2 regions of the Clostridium fermenticellae genome follow, and region 2 is predicted to be linked to the other one. Evidence: predicted binding sites of a transcription regulator. Region 2 holds the regulator's gene; the other holds the start of a gene.
The links. The regulator Rex, encoded in region 2, represses fermentation and respiration genes when NADH is low (regulators of the CRP and FNR family bind a similar motif). The targets are predictions, from matches to a motif close to ATTGTTAANNNNTTAACAAT.
Positions count from the first base shown of each region.

Region 1: prdC (proline reductase-associated electron transfer protein PrdC) is a predicted target of Rex. The motif match lies at 7,731-7,750, and genes of this name have one in related genera.

Region 1 is NZ_CP032416.1:1,580,507-1,591,782, reverse strand. It holds gene D4Z93_RS07440 (CoA-disulfide reductase) at 1-505, opposite strand, end outside; gene D4Z93_RS07435 (ArsR/SmtB family transcription factor) at 598-873, opposite strand; gene D4Z93_RS07430 (YhgE/Pip domain-containing protein) at 1,510-3,672, opposite strand; gene D4Z93_RS07425 (YhgE/Pip domain-containing protein) at 3,701-5,863, opposite strand; gene D4Z93_RS07420 (sigma 54-interacting transcriptional regulator) at 6,086-7,507, shown strand; gene prdC (proline reductase-associated electron transfer protein PrdC) at 7,986-9,281, shown strand; gene prdA (D-proline reductase (dithiol) proprotein PrdA) at 9,400-11,181, shown strand; gene D4Z93_RS07405 (CBO2463/CBO2479 domain-containing protein) at 11,181-11,276, shown strand, end outside.
Region 2 is NZ_CP032416.1:512,225-523,500, forward strand. It holds gene D4Z93_RS02520 (carbon starvation CstA family protein) at 1-876, opposite strand, end outside; gene D4Z93_RS02525 (LytS/YhcK type 5TM receptor domain-containing protein) at 1,198-2,841, shown strand; gene D4Z93_RS02530 (LytR/AlgR family response regulator transcription factor) at 2,841-3,608, shown strand; gene D4Z93_RS02535 (bacteriohemerythrin) at 3,671-4,072, shown strand; gene D4Z93_RS02540 (thiamine-binding protein) at 4,099-4,389, shown strand; gene D4Z93_RS02545 (ABC-F family ATP-binding cassette domain-containing protein) at 4,412-6,325, opposite strand; gene D4Z93_RS02550 (redox-sensing transcriptional repressor Rex) at 6,652-7,284, shown strand; gene D4Z93_RS02555 (short-chain-enoyl-CoA hydratase) at 7,471-8,250, shown strand; gene D4Z93_RS02560 (acyl-CoA dehydrogenase) at 8,263-9,405, shown strand; gene D4Z93_RS02565 (electron transfer flavoprotein subunit beta/FixA family protein) at 9,419-10,198, shown strand; gene D4Z93_RS02570 (electron transfer flavoprotein subunit alpha/FixB family protein) at 10,220-11,221, shown strand; gene D4Z93_RS02575 (3-hydroxybutyryl-CoA dehydrogenase) at 11,269-11,276, shown strand, end outside.

The DNA of each region.
Region 1 (11,276 bases), 1.1 Mb from region 2:
TTTCTGTTATTTCAACACCGACATAACCACCACCGATGACAACAGCACTTTTTATACCTTTTTTATCGACTAATGATTTTATATTATCTGTATCAGGTATGTTTCTTAAGGTAAAAATTCTGTTGCTGTTTATACCTTCTATGTTTGGTCTGATAGCCCTTGCACCAGGAGACAAAACTAAATAATCATAACTTTCCTCATAGATTCCTTTATTCTTACTATTTACTTTTACTGTCTTTTTGTTAACATCAATGCCAATAACCTCACTATTAATTCTTACATCTATATTGAATCTATCATGCATACTTTCAGGTGTTTGAACTAGGAGCTTTTCTCTTTCTTTAATTGTTTCACCTATATAATAAGGTAAACCACAATTTGCAAAAGATATATACTCATCTCTTTCAAACATTATTATTTCTGCACTTTCATCTAATCTTCTAAGTCTTGCAACTGTAGATGCTCCTCCTGCAACCCCACCAACAACTAATATTTTTTTACTCATGAAAATTCCTCCCTTTAAGCGTATATTTCTATTATTAATTAAGTTCTTAAAAATCATTTTCAGATAGCTTTAAACGTAAGCTTACATAAAATTTAGAACAAAACTTTAAGTAATTTAACAACTAATGGATTACAAATTTTATAGTGAATTTCAAGTCCATTTCGTTTACCTTCAATGATCTTTGCTGTTCTTAACTTCTGTATATGTTGAGATAAGGTAGATTGAGGTATTCCAAGGCAATCTTGCATATAGCTGACATTGCACTCTCCCTTTTCGAGTAATCCCTTAACAATACATAGTCTAATAGGGTGTGCTAATACCTTAAGAATTTCTACCTTTTCATCATATTTTGTAAAATCCTTATCCATAGTTTTATACCTCGTAAAATATTTTTTAAATCATTATATTTATATATTACGATATAACGATACATAAATCAATTAAAAATACAGATAAATTGCAGATTTTTTTGTTAATACTGTAAATAAAATTGATACTAGGGTTAAAATGATAAATAAAAAGTTTAATGAAGAACTAAAAAAGAATTTCTATATGGAAGATGTGTACAATTGGAAAAGCAAAAATAAAGTTTATTTATTAGAAAGACTTGAAAATATAGTATAAATCACCAGAGTTGATTGCCCTAGAACCCTTGAAGGTGATATTTCACTTATTAAGCATATAACCTGGTTTAAATATATAACTTATAAGGACAAATTTAACTCACGCTGCAGAGGTATACTTAGAAACTGAAGGCACATCTAAAAAGCTTTTTACATCTCTTAGCGAAGTCTTTTAGAAAAATTTTAGTAGATTATATACGTTTGAGTGAAACGAGTTTATATAATCTGCTTAAATTTTTAAAAGGCGAGCCTAGAGATGTTAGAACTTTTTTAGGGTGCCAAAGTTTCTAAGTATACCTCTGCTGTGTGAGTTGAGTTTGTCCTTATAGCCATATATCTATGAGTAATGCTTAATACGCAATATATGCATATTATGTTTTGTTATAGATCAGATTTTTCAAATTCACATTCGAATTTTTCCGTTAATTTGTGTAAAGGCTTTTTTAATGTAGATATAAGTAAAAATGCAGCCGCAAAGGATATGAGATAGAAGGAATCTTTAAATACATTGGCCCATATAGGACCAGCTATTGCCTCTCTAAAACCATTTATAGCATATGTAAATGGCCATAAAGGAGCAAGTACTCCGAATATTTGAGGTAAAGTTTTTATAGGATATATACCTCCTGCACCCGCTATTTGAAAAACCATTATTATAACAGAAATGGCTTTCCCTATATTCCCAAGTAAAAAAACTAGTGTGGTTATGATTATAGTGAATGTAAAGCTGCAGATAAGTGCAAATCCTATCATAAGCCATGGATTTTCAGGATTTACTCCGACTATAAATATATTTCCAAGTATTATAATTATAGTTTGTATAATTGAAATTATTAAAAATAAAAGGCATTTTGCAAAATATTTATGAGTGAGTGTTGTTTTTTGTTTGCCTGCAAGATCTTTGCATTTTGTTGTTAGTATGGTACATAGAAGAAGTGCACCAACCCATATTGCAAGAGTTGTGTAAAATGGAGTTACTCCATATCCAAATAATCCCGAATTATATAGTTCAACATTTTTAACCTTAATAGGTGATGATATAAAATTTGATATAGTGTCAGGATTCTTCTCCATTATATTGATTATTGAATTTAAATTACTGTCATTTATATAATTCATTTTGCTATAAAGATTATTTAACTTATCTTTAATATCAGTTAGTTTTTTGTCAATATTATTTCTTTGATCAACTAAATTATTGTTGTTTGTTATACCTAAGCTTGCCATTGTATTTAACTCAGGTTTGAGTCCTTGAATTATATCTAGGGAAGAATCTATTCTATCTAAGTTTGATGTTAATGTATTTGATAATAAATTTAAAGTGTTATATGTTCCAGAATAAAATCCGTTAGAAAAATTCACTATGATGTCAGATATTTGTATGTTGAGTTCTAGAAGATTATCTATTACTGCATTTATAGAATCTTTTGTTGAATTATCATTTATTAACTTTTTTAAGTTCGCTAAATAATAGTTTTCAGAATTTAAATTATTTCTTAACTTTACTAATGAATTTATTAGTTCATTCACGGTATCTAAATGGATTACTCCATTAATCGAAGTTAAAATTTTAATATTTGTATTTGTTTTGGTTAATAGAATATTATTTAAGTATATCATATTATCTATGATATTTTGATTTATAGAAGATCCCCCACTCTCATCAATTATATTTTTTATGTTGTTTAGTAATGATTGTATTTCATATTCTTTTGATTCCATTTCATTGATGTCATTTTTTAAGTTTTCCTGAATAGAGGTTAGAGAATCCCTGGTTAATAGAGTAATATCTTTGCTTTGATATATAATATTGTGAAGGTTATTTATTTCTTTAGATAGTTTTGGTAAATTATTACTCTGCATTTCACCAAGATAGTTATTTAAATTTTCAGAATCGGAATTTTCATTATATATTTGATTTTTTATTTGATTTACTGTGTTTATAGAGCCAGGTAAATCATCCTTAAGTTGTAGGATTTTAGGCTTGTCTATTTCTAGTTTCTTACCTTTAGGGTTTAACTCTTTTAAAATTTCTTTATTAATTGTTTCTATAAATGTTGATTTTATATTATCCGCAAGTTGAGCCTTTGCTGAGTCCGTAATTTTAGTTGCTATTCCATTCATTTTTTCATTTGATTTATATATTATATTTGGTTTTTCAGGAGAAGTTGAGATTAGTGTTAAAAGTTTACTTGAAAAATCCGAAGGTATTTCTATAAGTGAATAATATTTTCCAGAATTAAGTTTATAATTTCCCTGCCAATCATCTATAAAAATCCAATTTATAGATTTGTTCTTTTTCAGATCTTTAACAATTTCATTTCCAACATTTATATTTTTACCTTTAAAGTTTGCACCAGTATCATTATTTACAATTCCTATTGGCATTTTACTTGTGTTTGAATAGGGATCCCATGAGGTTTTAATGCTAATCCAGGCATAGGAAGATGGCAGGAAACACAGTAATAAAATTAATGCAAATACTGATGGATATTTTATTATGCTTTTAATATCTCTTTGTAGTAATTTAAGTATTATTTTCAATATGTTACCTCCTAAAAGTGATGTTGATTCAATCACCTATACCAGATTTCTTTAAGTTTGTTTTTATCTTATAGATTTTATTCTGAAGCGGTTTCTTTAAAAATAAACCTAATATTATAAAGAATATCGATGTCAATATCATAAATGTGAAATCTATAAATACAGAGCTTACAAGAGGTCCGGCAATAGCTTCTCTAAATCCACTAACAGAGTAGGTAAATGGCAATAAAGGTTGTATTATTTGAAATATATGCGGATCGAGTTGTATCGGGTATGTTGCACCGCTCCCAAAAATCTGGGTTATAATGAGAATTATAGACATAGCTTTTCCACCATTTCCAAAGATAGAAACTAGTGTGTAGGTAATTACAGTAAATGTAAAAGCTGAAATTAGAGCTACTATTATTGCTAAGAATGTATTAGCCATTTGAACATTAATTAAAAATCTGTCACCAAATGCTACGACAAAACCTTGAGTTAATGCAAAAGCTATAAATGTACTCATTTTACCAAGATATCTTTCTTTTGGGGTGAAATTTTCGTCTCCCTTAAATCTGTCTGCATCTGTTTTGAAAATTGCCACAAGTACTATGGAACCAACCCATATTGCAAGTGTTGTATATGCTGGAGCCATTGCTGATCCAAAGTTTGAAATAGTGTATATATTTTGCTCTTTAATATTGAAAGGGTTTGATATAAAATTTCCAATGAGGGAAGGATCATCTTGAAGTATAGTAAGTATTTGTATTATGTCATTATTATTGGTGAGTTTAAGTTTATTTGCCAGATTATTAATTTGATTTTTAAAATCATATAATCTGTTATTTAATTTGTTTGATGATTGAGCAGTCAATTGAGTTCCATTTAATAGTGTGTTTATAGAGTTTTCTCCATAAGTATTAAATTTTTTTGATAATTCTAAAAGTGATGAGGCTTGTTTTGTTGACTCAATCATTTCATTTGACAATAAATTTAAATTATTTTTAACGTTATTGTTATAGTCGTAAATTTCATCTGTTAATTTATTATAAAGATTTGCAATATCATTTGCTGTGGAATCTAGAAGTGATTTATTTATATTAGCTGTGTTATCAAATTGCTGCTTTATATTGTTTATTTTATTTTTTTCTGAACTAAGTGTGTTTTTTATATTTTTCATTGAATTTATAAAATTAGATATATGCACATTCTTAATAACATAATTAACTTTTGTTAGAAAGTTAATTATGCGGGAAATTCTATTATACGATATATCAATTTCATTTTCTATTTTATCAATTGTAATGTCTACATTTATATGTTTTGAATTCGAGGATGATAAATTTAATGTTTGTATTAATTCTTGAATTCTGCATATATCTGATTTTGCTGTTTCTAAATTTAATTCAATATTAGAAAAAGAATCATTCATTTCGGATTGAATTGATAATATTGATGAATTAGTACTATAATTATTATCTTCAATTGAGGATATATTTGAATTTGATAATGGGATAGTTGATTCTATGTTCTTGAGTATAGAATTTAATCCATTTGAGTTACTATTTATGCTTGATAAAATATTAGATATAATATCTATATTATCACTTAGTTTTATTATTGAATCTTTTAAATTTATAATACTTTGTTTATTAGAGTATATGTCCTTTGCAATTGGATTTAGTGAAGAAAATATACTTTCATTTACTGTATATACAAAGTTTGATTTTATTTGGTCTGTTAAAGAATTTCTTGCTGAATCAGTTATTTTGATAGCTACAGGGCTGTTTTTGGTATTTACTTTATATTCGATTTCAGGTTTTGTAGGTGAGGGTGATGTTAAGCTAGTTAAGTCCTTTGAAAAATTTGCAGGAATTTTTATAATTGCATAATATGTACCATCAACGATTCCCATATCTGCATTTTTTGAATTAACAAATTTCCATCCTATTTTATGATTATTTTTTAATTTTTCAACTATTTTATTGCCGGCATTTATATATTTTCCCATAATGTTTATGCCATTATCTTCGTTAACTATGGCAACAGGAATATTTTTTGCGTTTCCGTATGGATCCCAGCAGGCCTTTATGTTAACCCATGCATATAGAGAAGGAAGAATACATACACCTGTAACAATTAAAGTTGTTATTGGGTTCTTAAATACATTTTTCATATCTTTTTTAAAAATTTTAATTATGTGTTTTAACATAAGTGGATCCTCCTATTTATGATGCAAGTTATTTATATTAATTTATTTTATAACGACTTCATCTATGTCAGTATTTTATAAAGTTTTTGTAAATTAGTATATTCCAAGTTTTATTGGAATTTAGGCGTCAAATCCTTGAAGCAGATATCATAATTGAATTTGTTTTTTATTTAATGTAAGATTAAAGGTAGCTGAGAATATTGTGTAGAATGGAGAGATGATATGGAAGGTGGATTGAAAAAAACATATTTAAAAAAAGAATTTAGCAGTATAGATTACACAATTCTAAAATCTATTGGGGATTGCATTTATGAAGCTGTTTGTGTAATAAATGAAGATGGAATTGTAGTTATTTGGAACAAAGCTGCAGAAAAATTGTATGATATTAGCTATGATCAAATTATAGGAAAAGGTATTGAGAAATTCTTTCCTAATGCAATTGTGAATAATGTCAGAAAAACTCGAGTTTCAATCGAAAACAAGTATCATTCACCTAGAAAAGGTTCTTATATACTTGCAAATTCTATGCCATTATATATAAAAGGTGTGTTTAAAGGGGCAGTATCAACAGACAGAGATTACGCAGAGGTAAAAAAATTGTATGCGGAGCTTGAAGATGCAAATTCAAAGCTTATTTTTCTTAAAAACGAAGTGAAAAAGTTTTCAGGAATTTTTGGTGATATTATTGGGAAAAGTCCTAATATAGTAAAAAAAATTGAAATGGCCAGGCAAATTGCACCAACTCATGCAAGTGTTATGATCACAGGAGAAAGTGGAACAGGTAAAGAAGTTTTTGCTAGGGGAATTCATGAGTTAAGTGGAAGGAAAGGTCTTTTTGTTCCGGTAAATTGCAGTGCGATCCCTTCAGAACTTTTTGAAAGCGAATTTTTTGGATATTGTTCAGGAGCTTTTACTGGTGCTAGTAAAAAAGGGAAAATTGGTATATTTGAGATGGCAAATGAAGGTACTATTTTTCTCGATGAGATGGGAGATATGCCATTGCATATGCAGGCAAAATTGCTTAGAGTACTGCAGGAAAGAGAAATTGTAAGACTTGGTGGAGAAAAGAGTATCAAACTCGATTTACGGGTAATATCAGCAACTAATAAAGATTTAAGGAAGATGGTAGAGCAAAACAAATTTAGAGAAGATCTATTCTATAGGTTAAATGTTGCAGAAATCAGTCTTCCTCCTCTTAGGGATAGAAAAGAAGACATTCCAATTTTTATAGATCATTTTATTAAAAAATTTTCATCTGAAAATTCAAAACATATATTAAAAATTCAAAAGGAGGCTCTGAGTATTCTTAGTGAATACAGATGGCCAGGTAATATAAGGGAGCTTATGAATGTTATTGAACGTATTGTTATTACAACAACAAATGGGATTATACAAAAAAATTCTATTCCAGATTATATTATTTCTGAATTAAAGAAAAATGATTCTTATAAGGAATACCCCTTAGACCTAATTGAAGCCATAAAGAAACTCGAAATGGATAATATAATAAAAGCTTTAAATTTAACAAAAAATAATAAATCTAAGGCAGCAAGTTTGCTGAATATACCAAGAGCTACATTGTATCATAAATTGCAAAAGTATAAAATAAAATCTTCAGATTGTTCAGAAAATCAGCGCTTTTGAAGGAATTGGGTAAAATTATTTATCCGAGCACATGAGGTGTCATGTGTAAAATATATTAAAATTTTTTTAGGTATATCAGTATTTTTAAATTCTGTTTATCTTGAAAGTGTCCATATAAATACATTTGTATTAATATGGACACTTTATTTTTATTCTATTGAAAGCAGCAGTAACAGTATACTTGAGATAATAATTGTATATTTTAAAAAGATATTGTATAAAATTGGACAATTTTTTAACAAACAAGAAATTTATCGATTATATTTTATATATTAATAAAGTCAAAGAATGCTTATTTTGCAATACTTTATGCGTAAAATATTTCTTTAGATTGATTTTTATATTAACTGGCACATGAATTGCTTATAATATAAAGTGTAAATGATTAAAATATTTTAAATTAAAGTTATTTTTTTATCAAATAGTGTATGATAATTTATGCAATTATTTGCTTTTTTCAGAAAGTAGGTGTATAGTAATGGATTTTGTTTTTCCACTCAGGCAGCATGTTGGAGTGACATCCGGGGTGCTGGTTAAGGAAAATGATTTTGTAAAAAGAGGTCAAATGATAGCAAAAAGGCCAGAAGGTGCACTAGGAAGTAATATTTTTTCCAGTGTAGATGGTGAAGTTAAAGCAGTAGATTCTGAACAAATTGTAATTGAAGAATCAAATACGGATTTTAAAAAATATATATGTTTACAAGGAAAAACACCAAGAGAGCTCATTGAAGAATCTGGAATTGTAGGATTGGGAGGTGCTGGATTTCCAACCTATGCGAAACTGAATACCAGTTTTAAAGAAAAGGGAACGGTAATTGTTAATGCAGCAGAATGTGAGCCGATTTTGTCACACAATATAACACGTATTGACAGGGATCCGGAAAAGCTTCTGGATGGACTGAATATAATAATGAAACTTGTCAATGCTGAAAAAGGGATTGTAGCTATAAAAGGAATACATAAAGAAGTGATTAAAAAACTTGAGAAGGCAAATACAGACAGTCGGGTTTCTGTTCATGCATTGGATAATATTTATCCCATGGGTGAGGAGCGTGCAATTGTAAGAGAGACGCTTGGAATTCTTCTGGAACCAGAGAAACTTCCGATGGCAGCAAATGCAGTAGTTATTAATACAGAAACTGTGTTTCGCATAAGGGAGGCGGTAGAGGATAAAAAGCCCCTCATTGATAAGGATATGACGGTAGCTGGAAAGCTGAAGGAAAATGCATCTATTCATGTATTACTGGATGTTCCGCTTGGAACGAGTGTAATGAAAACGTTTGAAATGGCGGGGGGACTTGGTGAAGAATATGGTGAATTGATCATGGGAGGCCCATTTACTGGTAAGAGAACTTCTTTGAAAGCACCAGTTATTAAAACAACTGGAGGAATTATTGCAGCTGAGAATTTTATGCCGGGACCATCAAAGATTGGACTTTTGGTTTGTGCCTGTGGTGCAAATAAAGAACGCCTTGAAGAACAGGCATCAAGCATGGGTTCCGATGTAGTAGGAGTTGAATATTGTAAACAGGCAAAACAAGTTAAAAATACCCGGAAATGTGAGAATCCAGGGAAATGTCCCGGACAGGTGCAAAAGGTAATGGCATTAAAGAAAGCAGGAGCACAGGCTGTGCTGATCAGCAACTGTACAGACTGTACCAATACTGTAATGTCATGTGCCCCACAGTTGAAATTACCGGTTTACCATTGTACTGACGGTGCAATGCGTGCTGTTAATCATAAGATGATAAGAAAATTTAGAAAAGAAATATAAGGAGGAATTAAAAATGTTCTTATTTAAAATTGCAGGCTTATTATTTTACTGACGGGTATTGCCCGTTAATTATAAAATGATAAGAAGATTTAGAAAAGAATAGCAGGGAGGAATCAAAATGTCTATTACAAAAGAAACATTGCAGAAACACTTGAAAGATCCTGCAATATTTTGCTGCAGAAGAGAAAAAGGTTTGGTTATTGGTGCAGCAGATCTAGAAGATCCGGAATTATTTGAAGATATGCAGGAAGCTGGTCTCTTAAAATTGAGTTCAGATGGTCTGCGTATTGAGCAGGTAGTCGGGAGCACACTGACGAAGGATGTTGAGGCTCTTACACCGATTACAAAAGATGTACTTGATAAGGTCAACGAAGTAGAAGAAGCAGAAGAAATAGAAGAAGTAAATGAGTCTGAAGTAGCACAGGAAAGCAAAGAAGCTTCGGAAATCCAGTCAGTAGGAGGTAATGGAATGATTCACATTGAAATTGGAAAAGCAGAAAAATTTGAAGGCTTAAAACTGGATGTACCAGTGTTTGCCGGAACAGCACCTGCAGTATCCCCTGAAGCAGCAGAAAAAAGTGGAGAGAAAAAGGTTATTCATAAACTTGTAAAAAAGCATATTAAAATTTCAGATGTAAAACTTGGCAAGAAAACTTCTATTAAAGATGGTGTTATTACAATAGATGAAGGTATTGTTAAGAGTGCAGTAAAAAAAGATGTTCTTTGCAAGAGTCTTAAGTTAGATGTTATTCATCCAAATGAAAGACATATATATACAGATACAATCATGGATGTTTGCCCAATTGCTACAAAAGTTGAGGGCGAGCTTGGTGAAGGTATTACAAAGGTTGCTGATGGTGTTGTATTCATGCTTACCGGTGTAGACGAAGATGGCGTACAGATTCATGAGTTTGGTTCTTCCGAAGGATATTTGGATGAGAAGATGTATTTTGGACATCCGGGATGCGCAGATGAAAATGATATTATTATCCGCTGCCACGCAGTTGTTCAGAGATTGTCAGGTATGACAAGACCAGGACCATTTGCAGCACATAAATGCCAGGATTACATTATTCAGGAAGTTCGTGATCAACTGAAAAAGTATGAAGGTGAAGTTGTTAATGAAGAAATCTGTGAAGATGTGCGCAGAGAAGGAAATCCCCGTGTAGTATTAATAAAAGAAATTATGGGACAGGGAGCTATGCATGATAATGTTATATGCCCAAATGAGCCTTCTGGAGTTCTCGGTGGACAGAAGAATGTAGACTGTGGCAATGTTCCAATTATATTAACACCAAATCAGGTAAGAGACGGATCTATACATGCATTAACTTGTATTGGACCTGCAACAAAAGAAATGACACGTCATTACATTAGAGAACCTCTTGTAGAAAAACTGGCAAAAGATGATGAGTTGGATCTCGTAGGTGTTGTCTTTATTGGTTCACCACAGGTTAATGATGAAAAGTTATGGGTATCTGAGAGACTTGGTTCTATGCTTGAATCACTGGATCTTGACGGTGTCATAATTACAACAGAAGGTTTTGGAAATAACCATATCGATTTTATTCAGCATATTGGACAGGCTGGAAAGAGAGGTATTCCGGTAGTTGGTGTATCCTTCTGTGCATATCAGGGACAATTGGTAGTTGGTAATGAATATGCTACAGCAATGGTTGAAGAAAATATGGATAAGGGCGGATTTGAAAATGATATTGCAGGCTGCTCATGCGTAACTCCAGAAGTAGCTGCACGTGCAATACAGATGCTTAAGAATAAGATGGAAGGCATAGAAATCAAGCCAGCTAAAAAGAAATGGAATAATGATGTTATTAATGCAAACAACAGTATCTTAGGGCTCCCAGAAACAAAGCTTGTTGAAAGTGGAACATTGCATTAATGGATTGTGATTATATAATTAATCCCGTAAAAATGGGAGGGCTCGTGAAAGAAGTGTATGAGGATAAGGTGAAGGTTCATCTTCATGGGCGTTTG
Region 2 (11,276 bases):
TTTACCGTTTACTATTGGACCTCCACCGGATACAAATCGAGTTAAAGCCGGCATCTGTATAGTAGGTCTAACAAGTATTATACCAACAACAAGTAATGCTATAACACCAAGTTTCATGTATGTGCTCAAATAATCCCTGGGAAGTAATAAAAGCCATACAGGAAGTGCAGCAGCACAAAAACCATAGATTGCAAGTATCAACGACATTTGTTTTGTGTTGAATGTCAGGTATGGTGCAAGTACAGTACTCTGTATATAGGGTCCTAAAATAACGCCTACCAGTATGAGAACCATACCTATGATAGTTCCTTCTACAATTTTACCTGGTCTTATAAATTTTAAATATATTCCAATAAATATAGCGACAGGAATTGTGAAACCAACTGTAAATGTACCCCAGGGGCTATTATATAGTGAGTTTACAACAGGAAGTCCGAGACCTGCCATTGTTATTATGAGAATGAACAATATCGATATAGAGGTCAATATTCCCATTTTTTTACCGAGATTGGCCTTAGCAATTTCGGCAATTGATTTTCCATCATATCTGACAGATGCACAAAGTATAACCATATCGTGTACAGCACCGGCAAAAACACCGCCGATTAAAATCCAAAGAGTTCCAGGAAGATAACCATATTGGGCTGCAAGAACAGGTCCTATAAGTGGACCGGCACCAGCGATTGCTGCAAAATGATGCCCGAGTAATACCCACTTATTTGTAGGTACGTAGTCATGTCCATCTTCATAAATTTTTGATGGAACTTCCGTGGTATCCCTTAGAACTAATACTTTTGCTGCTATGAAAGCGCCATAAAGTCTATAACCTAAAACTAATACTAAAGCAGCAATGATGACTAAAACTATAGAGTTCATATAGATTCCCCCCTAATAAAATAATTATTTATGAATCTTATAGTTGTATAAAACGATTACATTTGTTATGTTAATACTTCAAATATGATTTATATATAGATACACGTTTAAAAGATAAAATTTAGGAATGAAGTGCAAAAATTAAAACCTGATTAGCAATACTCGTTATTTACAAAAAATATCTTATTTAAATATTTTTATTTTGTTATATAATATATATTAAAGCCGCTTGTGAAAAGAATATTTGCATTCAATTGTTTGTCGATTTCGTTGATTAATAATGTTTTATATTTAAAATATAATAGAAATAGGGGGGATAAATTGCTTTATATTCAATTATTAGAGCGAATGGCTCTAATAGCACTAGCTGCTTATATATATAATCAATCACATATCTTTAAGAATCTTATAAAAGATAGGCTTGAAATTTCGGATAAAATAATTATGGTGGTATTTTTTAGTCTTCTTGCAATAATTGGAACATATACAGGCGTGAGTTTAGAACCTTATGCTATCGCTAATACTAGACCAATTGGTGCAATTGTTGCAGGATATGTTGGAGGACCTATTATAGGAATAATAGTTGGAACTATTGCTGGTATACATAGATATTTCATGGGTGGTTTTACCGGACTGGCATGTGGAATAGCGACAATTGTTGAAGGAATAGTTGGAAGTTTAGCTAGAAAATACTCTAAGGAAGGTACTTTTAGTGTTAAAAGTGGTTTTATAGGGGCTGTGATAGCAGAATGTTTACAAATGATAATACTTTTAGTCGTTGCAAGACCACTTGTAGATACGATACGATTGGTAAAGATTATAGCGTTTCCTATGATAATTATAAATTCATTAGGTGTTGTTTTATTTATTAATATAATACAAAATGCTAGAAATGAATATGACAGAATTGGAGCTATACAGGCCCAAAAAGCACTTAACATTGCCAAAAGAACTATTGTTCATATGAGAAAAGGATTAAATATGGATACTGCTAAAGATGCAGCTGAAATTATATATGAGATATCAAATATAAATGGTGTATTTATTGCTGACAAGAGCAAGTTGTTAACATATTGTGGGCAAAAGCTGGATAAGGATAAACTAAGTAGCCTTTTAGATGATTATTATAAACATCCAAGTTATACTATATTAAAGCTTGAGTATAATAAAAAAATGTTGTACTTTGTTTGTGCACCTCTTTTTATTTCTGGTGTGAATTTTGGAGGAGTACTGGGGCTTGAGGTTAAATCGAAGGCAAATATAGATGTATATTTCTGGCAGTTCGTAAAAGAATTAAGTGATCTTTTATCGATGCAGATAGAATTGTATAATTTAAATAAATTGGCAGAGGAAGCATCAACTGCTGAATTTAGAGCCTTGCGCGCACAGATTCAACCTCATTTTTTATTTAATGCTTTAAATACTATAGCATCCTTTTGTAGAACTGATCCACTGGAAGCAAAAAGGCTTATTATAGATCTTTCAAACTATTTTAGACAGACTCTGAATCGAGAAGAAGATTTTGTACCATTGAGAGATGAAATTGATTTTATAAATTCATATTTATCCTTAGAAAAAGCCAGATTTGGAGAGAGACTCAAGTTAAGTATAGATATACCTGAAGATATGTTGGATTTAAAAATGCCAGTATTTATATTACAGCCAATTATAGAAAATTCAATTAAACATGGCATACTTCCAAAACCTATGGGAGGAAGCGTTACAGTTATGGCGCTTTATAATGAAGATCATGAAGTAGAGTTTTCAGTTGAAGATACTGGTGTAGGTATGAATAATGAAAGATTAAATCAAATTAAATGTAGCTCACCAGGCATAGGACTTAAAAATGTAAATGAAAGATTAAGGCTCTTATATGGGGAAAATAATATGCTTAAAATTGAAACTGTTTTAAATAAGGGTACTAAAGTTAGTTTTTTAATACCAAAAGGGGGTAAAATCAGTTAATGAATAAAATTAAGTGTATAATCGTAGAAGATGAAGTTCCTGCAGCACAAGAGTTAAAATATATAATATCTAGGTATGACTCTATTTATGTTTCGAATATAGCCTATGATGGTGAAACAGGGATGGATTTAATAAAAACGGAACTTCCAAATGTAGTGTTTTTGGATATAAATATGCCCGTTAAAAATGGTATGGAACTTGCCAGAGCAGTGAAGGAATATAATAAAGAAATAGATATAGTTTTTGTAACAGCGTATGAAAAACATGCAGTACAAGCATTTGAGGTAGGAGCTATGGATTATATTTTAAAGCCATTTGATGATATGAGAATATCAAAGACTATTGACAAGATAGTAGATAAGTGGCAAAAAATATCCGAACAAAGTGAACTCCCGAAGATGATTGATACATTGATTAATGAAATTGATAAAGAAAAAAATATGGTTAAAAGGATACCATGCGATAGAAATGGAAAAATAATACTTGTTGATGTTAGAAATATTTATTACTGTTATATAGAAAATGAAAAAACTTATGTTAGAACAAAAAGTAATAAATATTTTGTTGGATATACATTACATCAAATAGAAGAAAGAACTAATTTTTTTAGGGCTCATAGAAGTTATCTTGTGAATATGGATAATATAAGAGAATTATATTCATGGTTTAATGGCACTTATAAATTGGTCATGAATGATAGTGAAAAATCAGAAATACCTATTAGTAGAAATAATGTAAAAAGATTAAAACAAATACTCAAAATATAAGCAGATTTATTATTAAACTATTTTAAACAATTATATATTTATTAGTTTTTGGGAGGAACGTTATGCTAGGTTTATTCACAGATAGATTATTAATATGTGTAGATAAAATTGATGAACAGCATATTAAACTTTTTAATGCTATAGAGCAATTTCGAGAGGCGTGTAATGATAGGGATTGGGATGAAGTAATTAGGGTGTTTAATTTTCTAAAAGTATATTTTGAAAATCATTTCAAAGATGAAGAAGAATATATGGTTAAATACATGTATTCAGGATATGAGGAACATAAGGCAGAGCATAATCTTTTCTTAAGAAAAATATACGCATTTGATAGCGTGCTTAAGATGAATTATATTTCAATTACTAAAATAATGGAGATGAATGAATTTTTTACTGAAAATTTTGTAATGCATTTATCAGAAGTTGATAGTAAACTTGGGGTATTTTTAAATGATAAATTATAATTTTATTTATGGCAAGGAGTGATAAAATGTCAGCGATTAATGTCAGCTTGCAGGTGTTACCATCAGTTAAAGATAAGGATTTATATAAAGTTGTTGATAAGGTTATAGATTACATAAAGTCAACTGGTGTGAAATATGAAGTGGGTGCTATGGAAACAACAATGGAGGGTGAACTTGATGAATTACTTGATATCGTAAAAAAAGCCCAACAAATATGTGTGGAAAATGGTGCAGAAAGAGTAGCATCTATAGTTAAGATAGACTATAAGCCAGATGGTGTTACTATGAATGAAAAGATCGGGAAGTACAGAAAATAAATTAAATGTAGGGTTATAATCCCTACATTAATTTTTCCCATTTTTCATATAAACTATCTAGCTTAGATTGCTTTTCAATCAACATCTTGTTTATGGTTTCACTTTTTTGAGGATCTGAATAAATATCCTCCCTGCACAAATCATCTTGAAGCTTTAATATTAAATTTTCAATATTTGATATACTGTCTTCTAGATTTTGGATCTTTAATTTCTGTTCTTTTTCTAATTTCTTGATTTCCCTTTTTTTCTTCTTTTCATTGTTTATCTGAGTTTTAGTTTTCTCTGATAATTCGCTATTATCCTTTTTGAATCTTAATGGATTCTCCTTTTTTTCGATATAATAACTATAATTACCCAAATATTCGTTAGCACCATTTTCAGTAAGTTCGTATATCTTATTGATGACTTTGTTTAAAAAATATCTATCATGTGATATGACAAGTACAGTTCCATCATAATTGAATAAAGCATCTTCTAAAGCCTCTCTTGACATTATATCTAAATGATTTGTCGGTTCATCAAGTAAAAGAAAATTTGATTTTGAAAGCATTAATTTTAGTAGATTTATTCGACATTTTTCGCCTCCACTCAGATCCGACACTTTTTTTAATATGTCATCATTTTGGAATAGAAAAGCAGCAAGATAACTTCGTATTTCGGTTGTAGTTAATTCGGGAAAATCATCCCAAACCTCATCTAGCACAGTTTTGTTTAAATTAAGATTTGATTGTTCCTGATCATAGTATCCTATAAATACATTTTTACCAATAGAACAAGTTCCAGAATCTGCTTTTAGTTTATCCATTATTATTTTAAATAAAGTAGTTTTTCCTCGCCCATTTTCGCCTATGATAGCTGTTCTTTCTCCTCTTTTAATATCTAGATCTAAATTTTGAAATAAGACTTTGTTAAATTTTTTACTTAAGTTTTCGATATGCAGAACATCATTTCCACTTTTAATTTGTGTTTCAAATATTATATGATCAATTTTTTGTTCTTTGTCAGGTTGTTCTATTCTTTCAATTTTGTCTAATGCTTTCTGTCTGCTTTCAGCAGCTTTTATACTTTTTTCTCTGTTAAAAGATTTGAATCTTTTGATTATTTCCTCTTGCCTTTTGATCTCAGTTTGCTGTAGATTATAAGCTTTTAATTGTGTATCATAATTTTTTTTCTTTAAATCAATATATTGAGTATAATTACCATTATATGAATTTATATGACCATTTATTAATTCCAGTGTTTTAGAAGTTATAGCATCTAAGAAATATCTATCGTGGGATATTATTAAAACTGTGCCTTTGTACATTTTCAGGTAATCCTCGAGCCACTCTATAGCATCTAGATCAAGATGATTTGTAGGTTCATCTAATAATAAGATTTGTGGTTTCACTAGAAGCAGTTTACAAAGAGCAATTCTGGTTTTTTGACCACCACTTAATATACTTATATTTTTATCATAGTCATCCTGATTAAATCCAAGTCCGCTCAAAACTTTTCCTATTTCAGCTTTATATGTGTATCCACCTTTATTATTATATATTTCAGTATATGTAGTATAATCTTTAATTGCTTTGTCATATTGTTTCTTATTATTATCATTATATGGTTGATTCATTATATTTTCCAAAGTTGATAATTTTTTTTCCAATTTTAAAAGTTCTCTAAATACAGTAAGCATTTCATCATATATGCTATTAGAAGATTCCAAAGATAAATGTTGTGAAAGGTAACCTATTGATTTATTTTTGTCAATAAATAAATTACCAAGGTCTTCTTCTAACTGACCGGTTATAATCTTAAAAAGTGTTGATTTACCGGCTCCATTTGGACCTATTAAACCTACCTTTTCACCTTCATTTAAATTGAGATTTATATCGTTCAATATAATATCAGTTCCATAGCTTTTATGAATATTTTTACAGCTTAAGATAATCATGTTTTCACCTTCCTTAATTTGACCAATACTATTTTACTATGACAGCGAATTTTTTTGTAGTGCAATTTTTAGTATGAAAGAGAATATTTTAATATAGTATAACAATTTAAAGTAGAAAAAATTATTTTATATAATTTTTAATTACATAAAATATTTATAAATACATATTATTATATTATAAATTAAACATACTTTTGAATATATTTGATAAATATTGCATAGTTGTGATTAAAAAGGTATAATAAAAAATTGACGTATAATATTATTAAATGATAATGTGACTGAAGAATAAATATATAATAAATATATATAATAAGAGGTGCGGTATGGACAAGAAAAAAAATATATCAATGGCTGTTATAAAGAGATTACCTAAGTATCACAGGTATTTAACAGAATTATTGAAGAATGATGTTGATAGAATCTCTTCCAAGGAATTAAGTGAAAAAATAGGTTTCACGGCTTCTCAAATAAGACAGGACTTAAATTGTTTTGGAGACTTTGGACAACAAGGGTATGGTTATAATGTAAGTGAGTTATATAATCAGATACGGAATATATTAGGACTTACTAAGGCATATGGAACAATTATAGTAGGAGCTGGAAATATAGGTCAGGCTATAGCAAACTATATAAGATTTGACAAACTTGGATTTAAAATTCAATCATTATTTGATGCCAATCCAAGGTTATTTGGGCTAAGGTTAAGGGATATAGAAATAAGAGATGTGGATTTATTGCCGGAGTATTTAAAAGAAAACCACATAGACATTGGAATTATATGTGTTCCTAGAAATAGCGCCCAGAAGGTATGTGACGTTTTAGTTAAAAATGGAGTTAAAGGGATCTGGAATTTTGCTCCTGTAGATTTAGTTGCCCCGGATGATATAAAGATTGAAGATGTTCATCTAAGTGATAGTTTACTTACTTTAAGTTGCTTATTAAATGATATAGAATAATTGTCTGAATAGAAGGTAAAATTTATAAATATTTGACTATTTTATATTGAAATATTGTATGCTAAGGTTTATAATAATAATTGAGCTCACGTAGTTCAATTATTTTTTATATTATTTTGTTATATTATTAACAAAATGCGTTAATTATATAACATTGATTATTTCATTAATGAGGAGGAGCAAGCGATGGAATTTAAAAATCTTACCTTTGAAAAGGATGGGAAAATAGCTATAGTTACAATTAATAGGCCTAAAGCACTTAATGCTCTAAACACTGAAACTTTTGTAGAAATTGGTAATGTTGTTGATGAAATTTCTAAAGATAATGAAATACTGGTTGTAATAGTTACAGGAGCAGGTAGAGCTTTTATTGCAGGTGCCGATATAACTGAAATGAAAGACATGAATACAGAAGGCGGAAGAGGATTTGGAATGCTTGGGAATGAAGTCTTAAGAAAACTAGAAAATCTTGAGAAACCTGTAATAGCAGCAGTAAACGGTTTCGCACTTGGTGGCGGTTGTGAATTGTCAATGGCATGCGATATAAGAATAGCTTCAAGTAAAGCTAAATTTGGACAACCTGAGGTAGGTCTTGGAATAACACCAGGAGATGGTGGAACTCAAAGGCTTCCAAGGATAGTTGGAACAGGAATGGCAAAGGAACTTATATATACAGCTAAAATGATTGATGCAAAAGAGGCATACAGAATAGGTCTTGTAAACAAGGTTGTGGAACCAGATGATTTGATGAAGGAAGCAAAAGATCTTGCAAATTCTATAGCAGTTAATGCACCTATAGCAGTTAAAATGTGTAAGGCGGCAATAAACAAGGGAATGCAATGTGATATAGATACAGGTCTCTCATATGAATCAGCAGTATTTGGACTCTGTTTTGCAACAGAAGATCAAAAAGAAGGTATGACTGCATTTGTTGAAAAAAGGGACAAATCTTTTAAGAATAGATAGGAGGTTAATATAATGAATTTTGGTTTGACAAAGGAACAAGAATTAATAAAACAGATGGCAGCTGAATTTGTAAAAAATGAGGTAGAGCCACTTGCAAAAGAAGTTGACGCAGAAGAAAAATACCCGATAGAAACAATGAGAAAAATGGCAAAATATGAGATGCTGGGTATGCCTTATCCTGAAGAATTAGGCGGAGCCGGTGCCGATTATTTAAGTTATATACTGATAGTAGAGGAACTTGCAAAAGCATGCACAACTACTTCAACAGCGTTTTCAGCACATACATCACTATGCTGCTGGCCAATATATAACTTCGGAACAGAGGAGCAGAAGAAAAAATTCCTCCCGGATCTATTAAGCGGAAAGAAAATAGGTGCATTTGCATTAACTGAGCCTAATGCAGGAACAGATTCTGCAGCACAGCAGACAACGGCAAGAAAAGAAGGAGACAGTTACATATTAAATGGCTCCAAGATATTTATAACAAATGGAGGATATGCAGACACTTTTGTAACTTTTGCAATGACAGACAAGAGCAAGGGCACAAGGGGAATATCAGCATTTGTAATTGAAAGGGGAATGCCCGGCTTCACAATAGGAAAAGTAGAAGACAAGATGGGAATCAGGGGATCTTCAACAACAGAACTTATATTTGAAGATTTAAAAGTACCGGAAGAAAACCTTTTAGGAAAAGAAGGAAAAGGTTTTAAAGTTGCGATGACAACACTTGACGGCGGCAGAATAGGAATAGCCGCACAGGCTCTTGGAATAGCAGAAGGGGCACTTGAATATGCTATAAACTATATGAAGGAAAGAAAACAATTTGGTAGACCTATAGCAGCATTCCAGGGACTGCAGTGGTATGTAGCTGAAATGGACACTAAAGTAGAGGCAGCAAAATATCTTGTATACAAAGCAGCATGGAGAAAGCAGGAAGGGCTTCCATTTACAGTAGATGCAGCACAGGCAAAATTGTTTGCGGCAGAAACTGCAATGGCTGTAACAACTAAGGCAGTGCAGATTCTTGGTGGCTATGGATACACCAAGGATTATCCGCTTGAGAGAATGATGAGAGATGCCAAGATAACAGAAATATATGAAGGAACATCAGAAGTTCAAAAGATGGTTATCTCGGGCAATTTGTTAAAGAAATAGGAGGGTTAAACATATGAATATAGTAGTTTGCTTAAAACAGGTACCTGATACCAACGAAGTTAAGATAGATCCAAAAACCGGGACACTTATAAGAGAAGGAGTTCCATCTATAATAAACCCCGATGATAAAAATGCACTTGAAGGTGCTATTGAGTTAAAAGAAAGTCAGGGGGCAAAAGTAACAGTAATAAGCATGGGACCTCCACAGGCCGACAGGGCTTTAAGAGAGGCTCTCGCAATGGGTGCAGACGAGGCAATATTGATCTCCGACAGGGCATTTGCAGGAGCAGATACTTTAGCAACATCAAATGCACTTGCAGGTGCACTCAGAAAACTTGACTATGACATAGTATTTGCAGGCAGACAGGCTATAGATGGAGATACCGCACAGGTAGGACCTGAAATAGCAGAGCACCTCGGAATTCCTCAGGTAACATATGTAGAGGATGTAAAGGTAGACGGGAACGAACTTACTGTAAAGAAATCACTTGAAGATGGATATGAAATGATAAAAGTAAAGACACCGGTTCTTTTGACTGCAATAAAAGAATTGAATGAACCGAGATATATGTATATGTCAAAGATATTTGATGCTTACAAGAGGGAAGTAAAATTATGGACGGCAGATGATATTGATGTAGATAAATCCCTTCTTGGACTGAAAGGCTCACCTACAAAGGTTAAGAAATCCTGGCCAAAAGCAGCAAAAGGAAAGGGAGAAATTGTAGATAAACCATTCAAAGAAGCAGCTGCATATGGAGTTGCAAAACTTAAAGAAAAACATTTCATCTAAATTTATAGGAGGGATTTAAACATGAGTATAGCAGATTATAAAGGTGTATGGGTATTTGCTGAACAAAGGGACGGCAAGCTTCAGAAAGTAGCCCTTGAATTAGCAGGAAAAGGAAAGGAACTGGCAGATAAATTAGGAGAGGAAGTAACTGCCATTCTTCTTGGAAGCGGAGTGGAACATCTGGCAGAAGAACTGGTATCTTACGGTGCAGACAATGTTATATGTGTAGACAATCCAAACTTGAAACAGTATACGACAGACGCATATGCAAATGTTATACATGAACTTGTTAATGCAAGAAAACCGGAGATACTTTTAGTTGGTGCAACATTTATAGGAAGGGATCTCGGACCCAGGGTATCTGCAAGACTTTCAACAGGACTTACAGCAGATTGTACGGGACTTGATATAGACGAAGAAGGAAAGAACCTTCTTATGACAAGACCTGCATTTGGAGGAAACCTGATGGCAACAATAGCCTGCACGGACAACAGACCCCAGATGTCAACAGTAAGACCCGGTGTATTTGAAAAACTTGATAAGGATACATCAAGAAAAGGAAAAATAGAGAAAGTAGATATAGATGTTAAAGAAGAAGATATAAGAACAAAAATACAGGAAGTAGTAAAATCGGCTAAAAATATTGCAGATATAGGAGATGCAAAGGTTCTTGTATCGGGCGGAAGAGGACTTGGCGGACCTGAAGGCTTTGACATGCTTAAAGAACTTGCAGACGTACTGGGCGGAACAATATCAGCCTCACGTGCGGCAGTAGATAATGGCTGGATAGATAAGGCATATCAGGTAGGACAAACAGGAAAAACTGTAAGACCTAATCTATATATAGCCTGTGGAATATCCGGAGCAATACAGCATCTTGCAGGAATGCAGGATAGTGATTATATAGTTGCCATAAACAAGGATGATTCAGCTGCAATAATGCAGGCTGCAGACCTTGCTATAGTTGGTGATTACACTAAGGTAATACCTGAGATGATAGCACAGATAAAGGCTATGAATTAATTTTTAATTTATTTTGATTGTAATCTAAATTGAAAGGGGAAAGAAATATGAAGAA